Regions from separate parts of the Streptomyces sp. NPDC059897 genome, predicted to be linked through region 2. Evidence: riboswitches for the same ligand, from Rfam matches in the RefSeq annotation. Region 2 holds a riboswitch; each other region holds the start of a gene.
What was found. A riboswitch is a leader RNA that binds a small molecule or an ion and turns the genes downstream of it on or off. The one in region 2 is predicted to bind thiamine pyrophosphate.
Positions count from the first base shown of each region.

Region 1 (5,184 bases), on a different contig from region 2:
GCGGCGCCGTCGGCGAGATGCCGGGCGAGGTGCACATCAGGCTCCAGGTCGGCGCGGACCAGGCCCTGTTCCGGGCCGGGGTCGCACCGCTCGTCGCGTTCCTCGACCGGACGGACAAGCTCGTCCCGCTCGGCCAGGAGGAAACGGGTGCGGACTTCGAGTCCGACCTCGACGAGGCCCTCGACCGGATCCTCGCCGAGGAGCAGAGCGCGGGCTGACTCCCCATCGGCTCGCACGACGGCAGACGGCGACACCAGATGGTTTGTACGACACCGGACCAGACGTAACGCTTCAGCAGCGCGGTGCACCCGAGCAGCTCCGCGCCTTTCAGCGTTTGCGCCGCCGGCCTCCGCCACCGCGTCCAGGAGCGGGAGCGGCCTTCGCGGGCCCCTGCTTCTCCGGGCGGTCGGCGGAGACCACGAGCGCGGCCAGTGCGGTGGTCACCGGCACCGAGGCGACGAGGCCGATCGAGCCGACCAGCGTCCGAACGATCTCCTCGGCCACCAGCTCGCTGTTGGCCACGTCGGCGACGCTGCTCTGCGCGATCGAGAAGAGCAGCAGCAGCGGCAGCGCGGCGCCCGCGTAGGCCAGGACGAGCGTGTTGACGACGGATGCGATGTGGTCGCGCCCGATGCGGATGGCCGCCCGGTACAGGGCGCGCCGGCCCAGCGTCGGGTTCGCCTCGTGCAGCTCCCACACGGCGGAGGTCTGGGTGACCGTCACATCGTCGAGCACGCCGAGCGAGCCGATGATGACCCCGGCGAGCAGCAGACCGCTCATGTCGATGTCCGGGTACAGGCCGTGGATCAGCCCCGTGTTGTCGTCGGTGTTGCCCGTCAGGGCCGCCCAGCCGATGAACAGCGAGCCCAATAGGCCGATCAGCAGCAGCGAGACGAGGGTGCCGAGCACGGCGACGGAGGTTCTGGCTGTCAGGCCGTGACACATGTAGAGCGCGATGAGCATGATCGCGCTGGCCCCGATCACCGCGACGACGAGAGGGTTCGACCCCTGCAGAATCGCGGGCAGGATGAAGAACGTCAGGACCAGGAAGCTGATCGCGAGCGCGATCAGTGCCATGACGCCGCGCATCCGGCCCACCACGACCACGGCGAGGGCGAAGATCCCGGCCAGCAGGGCCATCGGAAGCTTGCGGTTCACATCGGTGACCGAGTACTGCAGTTCCTTCGGCGCGTCCGGCGCGTAGGCGGCGATCACCTTCTGGCCCTCGTGCAACTGCCGCGGTGAGTCCGGCTGGACGACCTCGGTGAACGTACGGCCCTTGTCCTTGCCGCTGTCGATCCGGATCGTCGCGTTCTCACAGGTGCCACTGGTCTTCTGCTCGCCGGTGGTGCCCTGCTGCGCCGTGGGGTCCCCGGTGGGGCTCTGCCCCTGCGCGTGCACGGACGAGCAGTCGACCTTCTCGACCTGGGTGACCGTGGCCTGCTGCGTCTGCCGGTCGAAGCCGACCCCGCTGCGCTCGTGCGGCGGTGCGCCGCCCGGCCAGAGCACCGCGAGACCCACGACGACCGCGACCGCGAACGGGATCAGAACGGCCGCGATCACTTTGCGCAGGTGCCGCGAGACGGGCGCCGCCGGGCCATGGCTGTGGGAGTGCCCGTGCGGCGGGTGGGACGGCGGGGCTGGGGGCTGTTGGCTGGTGGTCACCGCCAGATCATCGCAAGAACGGAGGGGGCCCTCTGTTCAACGCGGCGTATGTCACGTTAGCGTGGAGGCGCTTTTGCCATCGCGGGAGCTCGGAGCACCGGGCTGAGAGGGCGCTGACCTTCGTCCCAGCGCGTTTCACGTGAAACAGCGTGGAACGGCGTGACCAGGGGACGAATACCGCTGCGTCGACCGCTGAACCTGTTACCGGGTAATGCCGGCGTAGGGAGTAGGTCTCATGACCACAACGGACGCACACACGCCTGCCTCCAGCTCGACCGAGGAGACCGGCCAGTCCATCGGCTGGCACAAGGGGTACATCAGGGGCTCGCGCCCCGACCTCCAGGTGCCGGTCCGTCAAGTGCACCTCACCAATGGGCAGTCGGTGACGCTGTACGACACCTCAGGTCCGTACACCGACCCGACCGTCGACACCGATGTCCGCCGCGGCCTCGCTCCGCTGCGGGAGAACTGGATCATCAGCCGCGGCGACACCGAGGAGTACGCGGGCCGCCCCGTCCGTCCCGAGGACGACGGCATCAAGCACACGTCGCCGCGCGGCGGCCTGCGCAACCTCGACGCGGTCTTCCCCGGCCGCCCGCGTCAGCCGCGCCGCGGCCGCGAGGGGCGGGCCGTGACCCAACTCGCGTACGCCCGCCGGGGGGAGATCACCCCCGAGATGGAGTACGTGGCCATCCGGGAGAACGTCGCGCCGGAGGTCGTGCGCGAGGAGATCGCGGCGGGCCGGGCCGTGCTGCCCGCCAACGTCAACCACCCGGAGATCGAGCCGATGATCATCGGCAAGCGATTCCTGGTGAAGGTCAACGCCAATATCGGCAACTCGGCCGTGACGAGCTCCATCGAGGAGGAGGTGGACAAGATGACCTGGGCGACCAAGTGGGGCGCCGACACGGTCATGGACCTCTCCACCGGCCGCAACATCCACACCACGCGCGAGTGGCTGCTGCGCAACTCCCCCGTGCCGATCGGCACCGTGCCGCTCTACCAGGCCCTCGAAAAGGTCGACGGCAAGGCCGAGGAACTGTCCTGGGAGATCTACCGGGACACCATCATCGAGCAGGCCGAGCAGGGCGTGGACTACATGACGGTCCACGCGGGCGTTCGCCTCCCGTTCGTCCCGCTGACCGCCGACCGCAAGACCGGCATCGTCTCGCGCGGCGGCTCGATCATGGCCGCCTGGTGCCTCGCGCACCACAAGGAGAGCTTCCTCTACGAGAACTTCGAGGAGCTCTGCGAGATCCTCGCGGCCTACGACGTCACGTACTCGCTCGGCGACGGCCTGCGCCCCGGATCGATCGCGGATGCCAACGACGAGGCGCAGTTCGCCGAGCTGAGGACACTCGGCGAGCTGAACTCCATCGCCAAGCGTCACAACGTGCAGACGATGATCGAGGGCCCGGGCCACGTCCCGATGCACAAGATCAAGGAGAACATCGACCTCCAGCAGGAGATCTGCGAGGAGGCGCCGTTCTACACGCTCGGCCCGCTGACCACCGACGTCGCCCCGGCGTACGACCACATCACGTCCGGGATCGGCGCCGCGATGATCGCCTGGTGGGGCACGGCGATGCTCTGCTACGTCACGCCCAAGGAGCACCTGGGCCTGCCCAACCGCGACGACGTGAAGACCGGGGTCATCACGTACAAGATCGCGGCGCATGCGGCGGACCTCGCCAAGGGGCACCCGGACGCCCAGGCATGGGACGACGCGCTCTCCGACGCCCGCTTCGAGTTCCGCTGGGAGGACCAGTTCAACCTGGCCCTCGACCCGGACACGGCACGCGAGTTCCATGACGAGACGCTGCCCGCGGAGCCCGCGAAGACGGCGCACTTCTGCTCGATGTGCGGGCCGAAGTTCTGCTCGATGAAGATCTCGCAGGACATCCGGCGCGAACACGGCACTGCTTTGTCGGAGGCCTCGGAGATCGAGGAGGGCATGGAGCAGAAGTCCAAGGAGTTTGCGCAGGCCGGCAATCGCGTGTATCTGCCGATCGCCGACTGACGGCATGCGTGCATGACGGTGGGGCCCCTCGTTCGCGAGGGGCCTCGTCGTCGAACGGCCCGGTGGCCGCCGGAGGGTCAGTCCGGCTGGTGGTCCGGGCCGCCGAAGTCCGGACTGGAGAAGTCCGGGCTCGAATAGCCGGCGCGCTGGCCCGTTGCCGTGCCGCCGCCGTCGGGGCTGCTGAACCCTGGCTTGTTGTAGCCGAGGTGCGGCATGCGCCCGCCGGAGCCGCCGCGGCCCCCCCGATGCGGGCCGCCGCCCGCCGAGGGATCCGCCAGGGCGTCCCGCAGGAACGGCAGGATGCCCCGGTCCAGGAGCGCGACACGCCAGGCTTCCCTGGCCTGCTTCATTTCCTCGCTGGCCTCGCCGTGCGTGCTCGCCTGGAGCGACGTCGAGCCATTGCGCAACGCCGCGAGCAGCAGGCAGACGGCCGCGACGAGAATGCTCGCCGCGGTGATCGCGCCGAAGACCCAGCCGAAGGTGCGCAGGGTCCTGGCGAAGGCCGGTACCGGGTTGAGCATGCTCAGGACGTAGCCGACGATCAGGAAGATCAGGGCTGCGGTCCCGGCAAGGACCGGGGCGAGCACGACGGCGACCGCGGCGACGCCCGGTCCCGTGCTCTCCCCGCTGGAGCTGCCTCCTTCGCGTAGCGGACGCAGGAGCCGCGGTGTGGAGCGCAGTTCCTCGCGGACCTTGACGTAGCGCTGGTACTCGTCGGCGGCCGCCGTGTTGATCAGCGCGGCGGCGCCGAGCGCCATCGTGCGCAGCTGTTCGGGGTTGAGCCGCTGGCCCACGGCGGCGAGTTCAGGCCGATTCGGTGCGGTACGCAGCGCGTCATCGAGGAGCCGCTCGAACTCGGGACGGTCCTCGTTCAGCAAATGCGGAGCGCTGTTCATGTGCATCCCCCGATGCTCCGTAGGGCTTGGTGGCCCGCATGGGTGCGAGCCGTCGGGCAGAAACGGAGGGGAGCCTGCTACGGATAAGCCGATGGTAGAGCTGTCACGGCACGCGGTGACAGGGGGTTTCCGGAAATTGGCCGTGCGGCCGGTCGGATCCTCCGCTTTCGCGTGTGCCCCGTGAAGTCTCAGACATCCATGGGGAGTTGCTGCACGAGCAGCTTTCCGGCCATGGTCACGCCGCCGTCCATGGCGATGGCCAGCCCATTCGCGTACACATGCGGGCCTTCGACGGGGGGCCTGCTGTCCTCGCTGTCCCCGTCCTCGCCACCGACCTCGCCGAGCAGATACGGGATCGGGCTGTGGCCGTGCACGATGCGCGAGCCGCCAAAGGCGTCGAGGAGCCGGCGTGCGGCGCCGGGACCCGATTCCTCGTCCTTGAACGCGAACCGCTTGGTGAACTTGCGGAACAGGTCCCAGCACTCGTCCGCGTCATTGCGCGTGAGGGTCTCGCGCACCGTGTCGTTGACGGCCTCGATGGAGTCGCCGTAGTCGAGATACGCGGTGGTGTCCGAGTGCGTGAGCAGGTGGTCGTCCTCGATC
Region 1 covers NZ_JBHWKQ010000009.1:103,118-108,301, reverse strand. Annotated here, with positions in the region: gene ACFV9W_RS12915 (SsgA family sporulation/cell division regulator) at 1-218, shown strand, start outside; gene ACFV9W_RS12910 (YibE/F family protein) at 328-1,665, opposite strand; TPP riboswitch at 1,737-1,908, shown strand; gene thiC (phosphomethylpyrimidine synthase ThiC) at 1,901-3,685, shown strand; gene ACFV9W_RS12900 (hypothetical protein) at 3,763-4,587, opposite strand; gene ACFV9W_RS12895 (metallophosphoesterase) at 4,770-5,184, opposite strand, start outside.
Region 1: it holds a riboswitch for thiamine pyrophosphate, as region 2 does, so the genes downstream of both, thiC (phosphomethylpyrimidine synthase ThiC) here and ACFV9W_RS16975 (thiamine ABC transporter substrate binding subunit) in region 2, are expected to answer to the same signal.

Region 2 (5,184 bases):
CGCAGACGACCATCAGCACGGTTGAAAGCGCCATCGCCTGCCCGTAGTTGAGGTCACCGGCGCGCCCGAGCAGCCGCGCCACGGCGACCGGCAGCGTCGGGTTGTCGGGCCGCGCGATGAACACGGTCGCCCCGAACTCGCCGAGCGACACGGCGAACGCGAACCCGGCCGCGACAAGCAGCGCCCGCCGCACCATCGGCAGGTCGACCTCCCGCCACGCCCGCAGCGGCGAGGCCCCGAGCACGGCGGCGGCCTCCCGCAGCCGCCCATCGACGGCCCGCAGCACCGGCAGCATCGTCCGCACCACGAACGGCACCCCGACGAGCGCCTGCGCGAGCGGCACCAGGATCCACGTCGACCGCAGATCGAGCGGCGGCTCGTCGAGCGTGATCAGGAACCCGAACCCGACGGTCACCGCGGACACCCCGAGCGGCAGCATCAGCAACGCGTCGAACCCGCGCACGAGCCGCCCGGCACGCCGGGTCAAGGCTGCGGCGGCGAGACCACCGATCACCACGGCGATGGCGGTGGCGGCGAGCGCGTACTCCAGCGAGTTCCAGATCGCCTCGATCGGCGGTACGAGGAAGGTCCCGCCGTCGGCGTCCGTGAGCGCCCGGTAGTACCCGAAGCCGTACCCGCCCGGAGCATCGAGCGACCGCTCGACGAGCACCCCGAGCGGCAGCACGACCAGCAGCGCGACGCACGCCAGCACACCACCCAGGAGCGCCCACTGCCCGGCCCCACGCGGCCTGCGCGCCGTGTGCGCGGCGTCGACGAGCCGCAGCGCGCTCTCCCGCCGTCGCACGCTCCAGGCGTGCACGCCGAGGATCAGCCCGACGGCGAGGAACTGCACGATGGTCAGCACGGCGGCGGTGGACAGATCGAAGATCTGCGCGGTCTGCCGATAGATCTCGACCTCGAGCGTCGAGAACCCCGGCCCGCCGAGAATCTGCACGACACCGAAGGACGTGAACGTAAACAGGAACACCATGAGCGCGGCGGCGGCGACAGCGGGCCCGAGCGCCGGCAGCGTCACCTTCCGCCACGCCGCGAACCGCGAGGCGCCGAGCATCCGCGCGGCCTCCTCCTGCCCGGGATCGAGCTGCGCCCACAGCCCGCCCACGGTCCGCACCACGACCGCGTAATTGAAGAAGACGTGCGCGAGCAGAATCGCCCACACCGTAGTGTCGAGCCGCACGCCCCACAGCTCGTCGAGCAGCCCGCCGTTCCCGACGAGCGCGAGGAACGCGGTACCGACGACGACGGTCGGCAGCACGAACGGCACGGTGACGACGGCCCGCAGCACCTGCTTGCCGGGGAACTCGAACCGCGCGAAGACATACGCCCCCGGCAGCGCGATCAGCAACGTCAGCGCGGTCGACGCGAGCGCCTGCCACACCGTGAACCACAGGACGTGCCGAATGTCGGACTGCCCGAGCACGTCGAACAGCCGCCCGAGCTCCCAGCCACCGTCGACGTGCAGCCCGCGCTCGACGATCGCGACGACCGGATAGGCGAAGAACAGCCCGAAGAACACGACGGGCAGGACCATGAGCCCGAGCCGCGCCGCGTTGCCTCGCTGTCTGGGGACTACTTCAGTACGAGCGAGGTCCACGACTTCACCCAGTCGTCCCGGTTGTCCGCGATCTTGCGCGGGCTCATGGTCTCGGGGTCGTCGATCTTCACCGCGTACTTGGTGTAGTCGGCGGGCGCGGTGGCGTTCTCGGTCACCGGGTCGACGAACATGTTGAGCGGCATGTCCTCCTGGAACTTCTTGGAGACCAGGAAGTCGAGCAGCACCTTGCCGCCCTTCTCGTTCTGCGCGCCGTTCAGCAGCCCCGCGAACTCGACCTGCTGGAAACACGTCCCCTTGGCGACGCCGACCGGCGAGGTCTTCGGCTGCGGATCGGCGTACACGGCCTCGGCGGGCGGCGAGGACGCGTAGGACACGACGAGCGGCCGGTCACCACCGGCCTTCTTGCCACCAGCGGACCCCGAGAACTCCTCGTTGTACGCCTGATCCCAGCCGTCCACGACCTTGAGCCCGTTGGCCTTCAGCTTCTTCCAGTACGGCTGCCAGCCGTCGTCGCCGTACTTCGCGGCGGTCCCGAGCAGGAAGCCGAGCCCTGGCGACGAGGTGGCCGCGTTCTCGGTGACGAGCAGGTTCTTGTAGGCCGGCTTGGCGAGATCGGCGAAGGACGAGGGCGGCGCGAGATCGTGCTTCTTGAAATACGCCTTGTCGTAATTGACACAGAGCGACCCGGTATCGACGGGGGTGACCCGCTCCTTCCCCTTGTCAAGCCGATACTCGCCCCGCACTTCATCGAGCCCCTTGGCCTGGTACGAGGCGAAGATCCCATTGTCGAGCGCTCGCGAGAGCAGGGTGTTGTCGACGCCGAAGAAGACGTCGCCCTGCGGGTTGTCCTTGGAGAGGATCGCCTTGTTGACGGCCTCGCCGGCGTCCCCGTCCTTGAGGACCTTGACCTTGTACCCGGAACTCTTCTCGAAGTCCTTGAGCACGCCCTTCGAAACGGCCCACGAATCATGGCTCACCAGGGTCACGGTCTTGGCATCCCCACCCGCGGCACCAGAGCCACTACCAGACGACCCACACGCGGAGAGGGCGACGAGCCCAAGCCCCACAGCCACGGAGACGTAGACGGTGGCGGCCGACGTGCGGGTCGGCCTGGCGGCCGACTGCTTCTTGCTCACTACTTCATTCCTCCTGGAGCTGACCAGGAGAAGACGCGGCCCTGCCCGGAACCCTTCCGTCGACGACGGCGGGGCTCCGGGCAGGGCGCAACAGCTTGAGTGGTGTCCGAACTTCCTACCCGGAATGACCCGGGCAAGGTCCAGAGGGTCTGCGGCCTGTCGACGCGATGCCGGCCGTGAAGCCTGCTGTCGGTTGCCGCACTCTCAGCGCTGTGGCGCTCCCCTGTCGGAATTACAGATGTAGTTGTCGTACTTACTGTGGCCAGGCTACCGCTCGGTGGCCGCCAGCTGTCCACAGGCTCCGTCGATCTCCTGGCCACGGGTGTCCCGGATGGTCACCGGAACGCCGTGCGCGGCGATGGCGTCGACGAAGGCCTTCTCGTCCTCGGGCCGCGAGGCGGTCCACTTCGAGCCCGGGGTCGGATTCAACGGAATCAGGTTCACATGCACCGGCTTCCCCTTGAGCATCCGCCCAAGCCGATCACCACGCCAGGCCTGGTCATTGATGTCCCGGATGAGGGCGTACTCGATGGAGAGCCGGCGCCCGGACTTCGCGGCGTACTCGAACCCGGAGTCGAGCACCTCCCGCACGTTCCACCGCGTATTGACGGGGACGAGGGTGTCACGCAGCTCGTCGTCCGGGGCGTGCAACGAGATCGCGAGCCGGCACTTCAGCCCCTCGTCGGTGAACCGGTTGATGGCGGGCACGAGCCCCACCGTCGACACGGTGATGCCGCGCTGGCTGAGCCCGAGCCCGTCCGGCTCCGGGTCGGTCAGCGCGCGGATGGCCTGGATGACGCGCTTGTAGTTGGCGAGCGGCTCGCCCATGCCCATGAAAACGATGTTGCTGAGCCGGGCGGGCCCCCCGGGAATCTCCCCGTCCCGGAGAGCCCTCATCCCATCAACAATCTGATGGACGATCTCCCCGGTCGACAGATTCCGGTCGAGCCCGGCCTGCCCCGTGGCACAGAACGGACAGTTCATCCCGCATCCGGCCTGCGACGAGATGCACATCGTCACGCGATCCGGATACCGCATCAGCACGGACTCGACGAGCGTCCCGTCGAACAGCTTCCACAGCGTCTTGCGCGTCGTGTCGTTGTCGGTCGACAGATGCCGCACGACGGTCATCAGCTCCGGCAGCAACGCCTCCCGCAGCTTCTCGCGCGACCCCGCGGGGATGTCGGTCCACTCCGCGGGGTCGTGCGCGAACCGCGCGAAGTAGTGCTGCGAGAGCTGCTTGGCGCGAAACGGCTTCTCACCGATCGCGGCAACAGCTTCCTTCCGCTCAGCAGGCGAAAGATCAGCAAGGTGCCGCGGCGGCTTCTTGGCTCCGCGGGGGGCGACGAACGTGAGTTCTCCGGGCTTAGGCATAGCGTTACCAGTGTCGCAGACGAATGGGGGTGACCTGGGGTCGTCGCGTGGGACCCCTGTCACTGGCGGTCGCCGTTGGCCGCTGCTTAGCGGCCTTGGGCGGTCCGTGGTGCGTCAGCCCTGTGTGGGTGTGGTGTCGCCGTCCGCTTGCCCCGTGCCCTCGGCCGCGCCTGTCTTCTCACGCATCTTGCGGATCAGCTCCGCCTTCTGGTCGGCCGCGCGGCGGCGGTCCAGGTTGCGGTGCGGGCCGTTGTTCTGCCGTTCGGCGCGGGACTGCTTCTTGCGCTGGCCGCCGCCCTGGCCCACTGGGTTGTTGATGTTCTTACTGTCGGTCACGGGTTCTCCCGGCGGTGATGTGTGAGGTGATCTGCGGATTCATCGGCGAGTAACAGGCAGCGGTCCCGCGAGCTGGCCTTTCGGTTCCTGGCGTCGGCCGGGCCTTCGGCACGACGTTTCCGTGGCCGACCTGGAGCGTATCGCGAAGATCGTGTCGTATTACCAGACACTGGGCGAGTTACCGGACACTGGGCGAGCGCACTCGGGGCTGATGTGCGGAAGGAGCGCTTCGGCTTCACACTCGCCGTGATCTCACCGATGGCGATCAAGCCTGCTGAATGCCGGATTCACCGTGTACATATCAGGACGCGGCGCAGTCTTCTCCTGCTTCGCACGTCGACTGACAAGTTGGACGTTCCGGCGTCCACGCAAGGGAGACTTTCATGCGTACGCGCACCGCCGCAGTCTCTGCCGCTCTGGTCGTGTGTGCTGTGTTGGGCTCGGCGGCCTGCTCAGCTTCCTCCGACAGCGTCCCGTCGTCCGGCAGCTCGACGCCGGCCGAGAAGAAGTCGAATCGGCATCAGTCGGGCAAGGGCAAGCCCGAGGTTGGTCCTTCCAAGTGCGCCACCTCCGCCGACAAGATGCCCAAGGGGTGCGAGGTCGACGTTGATGTCTCGGAGATCTCCGAGGGCACGCCTGCCGCAGAAGGGCCGTCGACGCAGCCGGCCAAGTGACGCTCTCTTGAGGGGGCCAAACACGAGCAGCCCCCTACCGGCGACAGAGTCGTCGGTAGGGGGCTGCTCGATGGGTGGAGCTCAGCAA
Region 2 covers NZ_JBHWKQ010000013.1:103,746-108,929, forward strand. Annotated here, with positions in the region: gene ACFV9W_RS16970 (ABC transporter permease) at 1-1,615, opposite strand, end outside; gene ACFV9W_RS16975 (thiamine ABC transporter substrate binding subunit) at 1,591-2,712, opposite strand; TPP riboswitch at 2,807-2,947, opposite strand; gene rlmN (23S rRNA (adenine(2503)-C(2))-methyltransferase RlmN) at 2,980-4,086, opposite strand; gene ACFV9W_RS16985 (DUF6243 family protein) at 4,201-4,422, opposite strand; gene ACFV9W_RS16990 (hypothetical protein) at 4,806-5,096, shown strand.

Region 3 (5,184 bases), on a different contig from region 2:
AGGATCACCGGTACGCGCGCGTGCTCGGTGATCAGCTGGAAGTTGTGCGGATTGCGGATGCCGAGCCCGGAGCCGATGGGGGAGCCGAGCGGCATGATCGCCGCGCAGCCGACGTCCTCCAGTTTGCGGGCCAGGACCGGGTCGTCGTTCGTGTACGGCAGCACCGTGAAGCCGTCGTCCACCAGCGTCTCCGCCGCGTCGAGCAGCTCGATCGGATCGGGCAGCAGGGTCCGCTCGTCGGCGATGACCTCCAGCTTCACGAGGTCGGTGCCGAGCGCCTCGCGCGCGAGGCGGGCCGTCAGGACGGCCTCGCGCGCGGTGAAGCAGCCGGCCGTGTTCGGCAGCACCCGGATGTTCAGCTTCTCCAGGACGGAGAGCACCGATCCGTGCACGTTCGCGTTCACGCGGCGCATCGCCACGGTGGTGAGTTCGGTCCCGGAGGCCACCAGGGAGCGCTCCAGGACGTCGAGGCTGGGGGCCCCGCCCGTACCCATGATCAGGCGTGAGGAGTACGGGTCGCCCCCGAGGACGAAAGTGTCGTCGGCCATGGACGGTTCAGCCTCCTTGGACGGCCGTGAGCACCTCGACGCGGTCTCCTTCGGAGAGCGCCGTGGCGGGCCATTGGGTGCGGGGGACGACGGTTTCGTTGAGCGCGGCGGCGACGCCCTGGGGCGCCGTGGTGAGCGTGCTGACCAGGAGGTCGAGCGTGGCGCCCGCGGTCACCGTGCGCGGCTCGCCGTTGACGTGGACGTTCATGCGGGCTGCTCCAGGAGGGCGGTGCCGAAGCGTTTCGGCGTGAACGGGCGGGCCTCTTCCGGCAGTTCACCGGTGGTCAGGGCGTGCGCCATGGCGTCGCCGGTGACGGGCGTCAGGAGCACGCCGTTGCGGTAGTGCCCGGTCGCCAGGAGGAGGCCCGGCAGGGCGGTCGGCCCCAGGAGCGGAGCGTTGTCGGGGGAGCCGGGGCGCAGGCCCGCGCGGGTCTCGGTGAGCGGGAGTTCGGTGATGCCGGGGACGAGCTCGTGGGCGTCCCGCAGGAGTTCGTAGACGCCGCCCGCGGTGACCGTGGTGTCCCAGCCGAGCTCCTCGCTGGTCGCGCCCACCACGAGCTCGCCGTTGACGCGCGGCACCAGGTAGATGCTGCCGCCGCGCACGACCGCGCGGACGGTGCGGCTGAGGAAGGGCGCGTACCGCTTGGGCACCGTCAGGCGCAGCACCTGGCCCTTCACGGGGCGCACCGGCGGGAGCACCGCGTCGGGCACGCCCGCGAGCTGCCCGGCGCGGCTGCCCGCCGCCAGGACCACCTGGTCCGCGGCGAGTTCGGTGCCGTCGGCGAGGACAGCGCCGCTCGCCCGGTCGCGGACGACACGGAGCCGCTCGGCCCATGACCGGTGGAAGGTCACGCCGGAGCGCTCGCAGGCCGTCACGAGGGCGCCCGCGAGCCTTCTCGGGTCGATCTGGTGGTCCCCGTCGACCCGCAGTCCGCCGCGCACGCCCGGCGCGAGCATCGGTTCGAGGCGGCGGCAGTCGCGGCCCGAGAGCCACTCCGATTCGAGCCCCGACTTCGTCTGCAGCGCGTGCAGTTCGCGAAGGTGGGCGCGGTCGTCGGAGTCGAGCGCGACCGCGAGCGTGCCGCAGGCGCGGTAGCCGAGGTCCTGCCCGGTGGCCTCGGACAGCTCGGCCGCGAAGCCCGGGTAGCGGCGCGCGGACTCCAGGTTCAGGCCGAGCAACGTCTGCTCGCCGTGGTGCAGTTCGGTGACGGCGGCCAGCATCCCGGCCGCCACCTGGGCGGCCCCGCCGCCGGGTTCGGGGTCCGCGACCGCGACGGACAGGCCGCGCTGCGCGGCCCGCCAGGAGGTGACCAGACCGATGATGCCGCCACCGACGACGAGGACGTCGCTGGTGTGCGAACGGTCGCAGGAGTGCGAATGAACGGATGGCGTCGACGACATGGGCGTCAAGCCCCTCCCTTCGCCGGTATGACCCGGATCAGGTTCGGACGGTCGAAGGCCGCTCCAGCCTCCCTCTCAGCCCGCTGCGTACGGGCTCCCGCGAGTGCTCTACGTTGGCCACCCTAGCCGTTCACCGCGACCCCCAGTAAGGGAGCCTCGAACCTGTGTCCCGATCTCTCGACGGCCTCGTGATGTCCCCCGTCGCCGACCAGGCGCCCGGTCAGGTGGGCACCCGCACCCGCTTCACGTACCGGGAGCGGGACGGCCGGGTCTCGGCCGACTACGCGGGCGGCGATGTCGTCGAGGGGCACCTCGTGGGGACCCGCTCCGGCGACCGGCTCGACTTCCGTTACGTCCAGCTGAAGACCGACGGGACCACTTCCTGCGGGCACTGCGTCTCGACCGTGTCCGAGCTCCCGGACGGCCGGGTGCGCCTCGACGAGACCTGGGAGTGGGAGTCGCAGGACGGCAGCGGTACCAGCGTGGTCGAGGAACTTCCCGGCCGGGCGTGAACTCCGGAGTGCCGTCCCGACCTTGATCGCTAAACCGCCTGGACATGTGCAGGACGTCACGGCGCGGGAGTGGCCCGCACCGCTGACCGACGCAAGATCAGGTGCCTAAGGTTGATCCCGTGAGTGAGCAGCGGAGCGGGAGCGGAGCGCCTTCGGGGCAGCGGAACGTCGTCATCGTGGGCGCGGGCATGGCCGGTGTGCAGACCGCCGTGGCGCTGCGCGAACAGGGCTTCACCGGCGCCGTCACCCTGCTCGGCGCCGAGCCCCACCAGCCGTACGACCGGCCGCCGCTGTCCAAGGCGGTGCTGCTCGGCAAGGCCGAGGGCTCGGCCTTCGACGTGGACTTCGAGGCGCTCGGCGTCTCCCTGGAGCTCGGCCGCGAGGTGACCGGCCTGCGGCCCGGCGACCACGAGCTGGACACGGCCGAGGGCCCGGTCCCGTACGACGTGCTGGTCGTCGCGACCGGCGCCGAACCCGTCCAGCTGCCCGGCTCGGGGTCCGCCCCCGGAGTGCACCTGCTGCGCACGCTCGACGACGCCGAGCGGCTGCGGCCCGTCCTCGCCGAGCAGCACGACGTGGTGGTCGTGGGCGCCGGCTGGATCGGCGCCGAGTTCGCCACCGCCGCCCGTGAGGCAGGCTGCCGGGTCACGGTCGTGGAGGCCGCCGAGCGGCCGCTGGCCGGGGCGCTGCCCGCCGAGATCGCCGCCCCCATGGCGGCCTGGTACGCCGACGCCGGAGCCCAGCTGCGCACCCACGCGCGCGTGGAGCGCATCGAGCCGGGCGTCGTGGTCCTGGACGACGGCACGCGGCTGCCCGCGGGAGCCGTCGTCGTCGGCATCGGCGCCCGCCCGGCCACCCGCTGGCTGGCCGGCTCCGGGATCGAGCTCGGCGCCCACCGGGAGGTCCTCGCGGACGACGGGCTGCGCACCTCCGTGCCCGACGTGTACGCGGTGGGCGACTGCTCCTCGTTCCCCTCGGGTCGCTACGGGGAGCGCCTGATGGTCCACCACTGGGACAACGCGCTGCAGGGGCCGCGCACGGTGGCGGCCAACATCGTCGGCCTGACCCCGGCGGTGTACGACCCGGTGCCCTATTTCTGGTCCGAGCAGTTCGGCCGGTTCGTGCAGTACGCGGGGCACCACGAGGGCGCGGACGCGACGGTGTGGCGCGGCGACCCCGCCGGTGCCGCCTGGTCGGTGTGCTGGCTGCGCGACGGGGCCCTGGTGGCGGTGCTCGCCGTCGGCAAGCCGCGCGACCTGGCCCAGGGGCGCAAGCTCATACAGTCGGGGACCCCGCTCGACCCGGAGCTGCTCGCGGACCCGGCCCGTCCGCTGAAGTCCGCGGTGGCGTGAGTCCGTCACCCCGCGGGCCGTCCAAAGCGTGACAGAAGGGGTGAATCGGGAGGGATCGTGGTCCATCCGCACCGGCTCGGCTTCCGAGTGTCAGTCCGGGATGGCACGCTTGTCCTGTGACCGAGATTGACGCAAAGATCGATGCTCTCGTCCCCGCCTGGCTCACCCTCCCCGACATCGCGGAAATGCTCGATGTCGAGGTGACGCGTGTGCGGCAGCTGGTCAAGGAAGGCCAGCTGATCGCCGTGCGCCGCGGTGAGAACAGGGCACTGCACGTGCCCGCCGCCTTCATCGACGGCGACAAGATCGTCAAGGGGCTCGTCGGCCTCCTGACGGTCCTGAGGGACGACGGCTTCAGCGACGAAGAGATGCTGGAATGGCTCTTCACCCCCGACCCGAGCCTGCCGGGCACGCCCGCGCAGGCCTTGAGCGAGAATCGCGGCACGGAGGTGAAGCGCCGCGCCCAGGCGCTCGCCGTCTGACCTGACAACCGTCCGGCGTGCGCACCGCGACCCTCGTGGTGCGCACGCCACCGACACCGCACGACCCACGGGGGGACTTTCATGGCGGACTCCAAGCGCGCCCTGCTCGCTGACGCGCGGCTCTATCTGTGCACCGACGCGCGCAGGCGCCAGGGCGATCTGCCGGAGTTCCTCGACGCCGTGCTGGCCGCCGGGGTCGACATCGTGCAGCTGCGCGACAAGGGCATGGAGGCCGGCGAGGAGCTGGAGCACCTCCAGGTGTTCGCCGAGGCGGCCCGCCGCCACGGCAAGCTCTTCGCGGTGAACGACCGCGCGGACGTCGCCCACGCGACCCGCTCGGACGTGCTGCACCTCGGCCAGGGCGACCTGCCGGTCCCCGCGGCCCGCGCCGTCCTCGGCGAGGACGTGCTCATCGGCCGCTCCACGCACGCCGAGGACGAGGCCGCCGCGGCCGCCGTCCAGGAGGGCGTGGACTACTTCTGCACGGGCCCGTGCTGGCCGACCCCGACCAAGCCCGGGCGGTACGCGCCGGGGCTCGACCTGGTGCGGTACACGGCGGGCCTGGACACGGACCGCCCCTGGTTCGCCATCGGCGGCATCGACCTCGCGAACCTGGACGAGGTCCTGGAGGCCGGCGCCCGCAGAGCCGTCGTCGTCCGGGCCATCACGGAGGCCGACGACCCGGGCGCCGCGGCGGCCGAGTTCGCGAAGCGCCTGCGTGCGGTGTGACGTGCGCGGTCCCGTCCGTGAACCCGGGGGAAACCGCCGGTGACGGCCGTTCCGTCGCCCTGTCCGCAAGGTGGACGGGGATTAGGGCCTTTGGATATCGGTCAGTAACCTGCCCGTATGGCCCTAGGTACCGCTTCCACCAGGACTGATCGCGCCCGCA
Region 3 covers NZ_JBHWKQ010000060.1:34,161-39,344, reverse strand. Annotated here, with positions in the region: gene ACFV9W_RS36580 (thiazole synthase) at 1-548, opposite strand, end outside; gene thiS (sulfur carrier protein ThiS) at 556-756, opposite strand; gene thiO (glycine oxidase ThiO) at 753-1,949, opposite strand; TPP riboswitch at 1,947-2,060, opposite strand; gene ACFV9W_RS36565 (hypothetical protein) at 2,114-2,461, shown strand; gene ACFV9W_RS36560 (NAD(P)/FAD-dependent oxidoreductase) at 2,581-3,813, shown strand; gene ACFV9W_RS36555 (Rv2175c family DNA-binding protein) at 3,930-4,295, shown strand; gene thiE (thiamine phosphate synthase) at 4,377-5,024, shown strand; gene metF (methylenetetrahydrofolate reductase [NAD(P)H]) at 5,142-5,184, shown strand, end outside.
Region 3: it holds a riboswitch for thiamine pyrophosphate, as region 2 does, so the genes downstream of both, thiO (glycine oxidase ThiO) here and ACFV9W_RS16975 (thiamine ABC transporter substrate binding subunit) in region 2, are expected to answer to the same signal.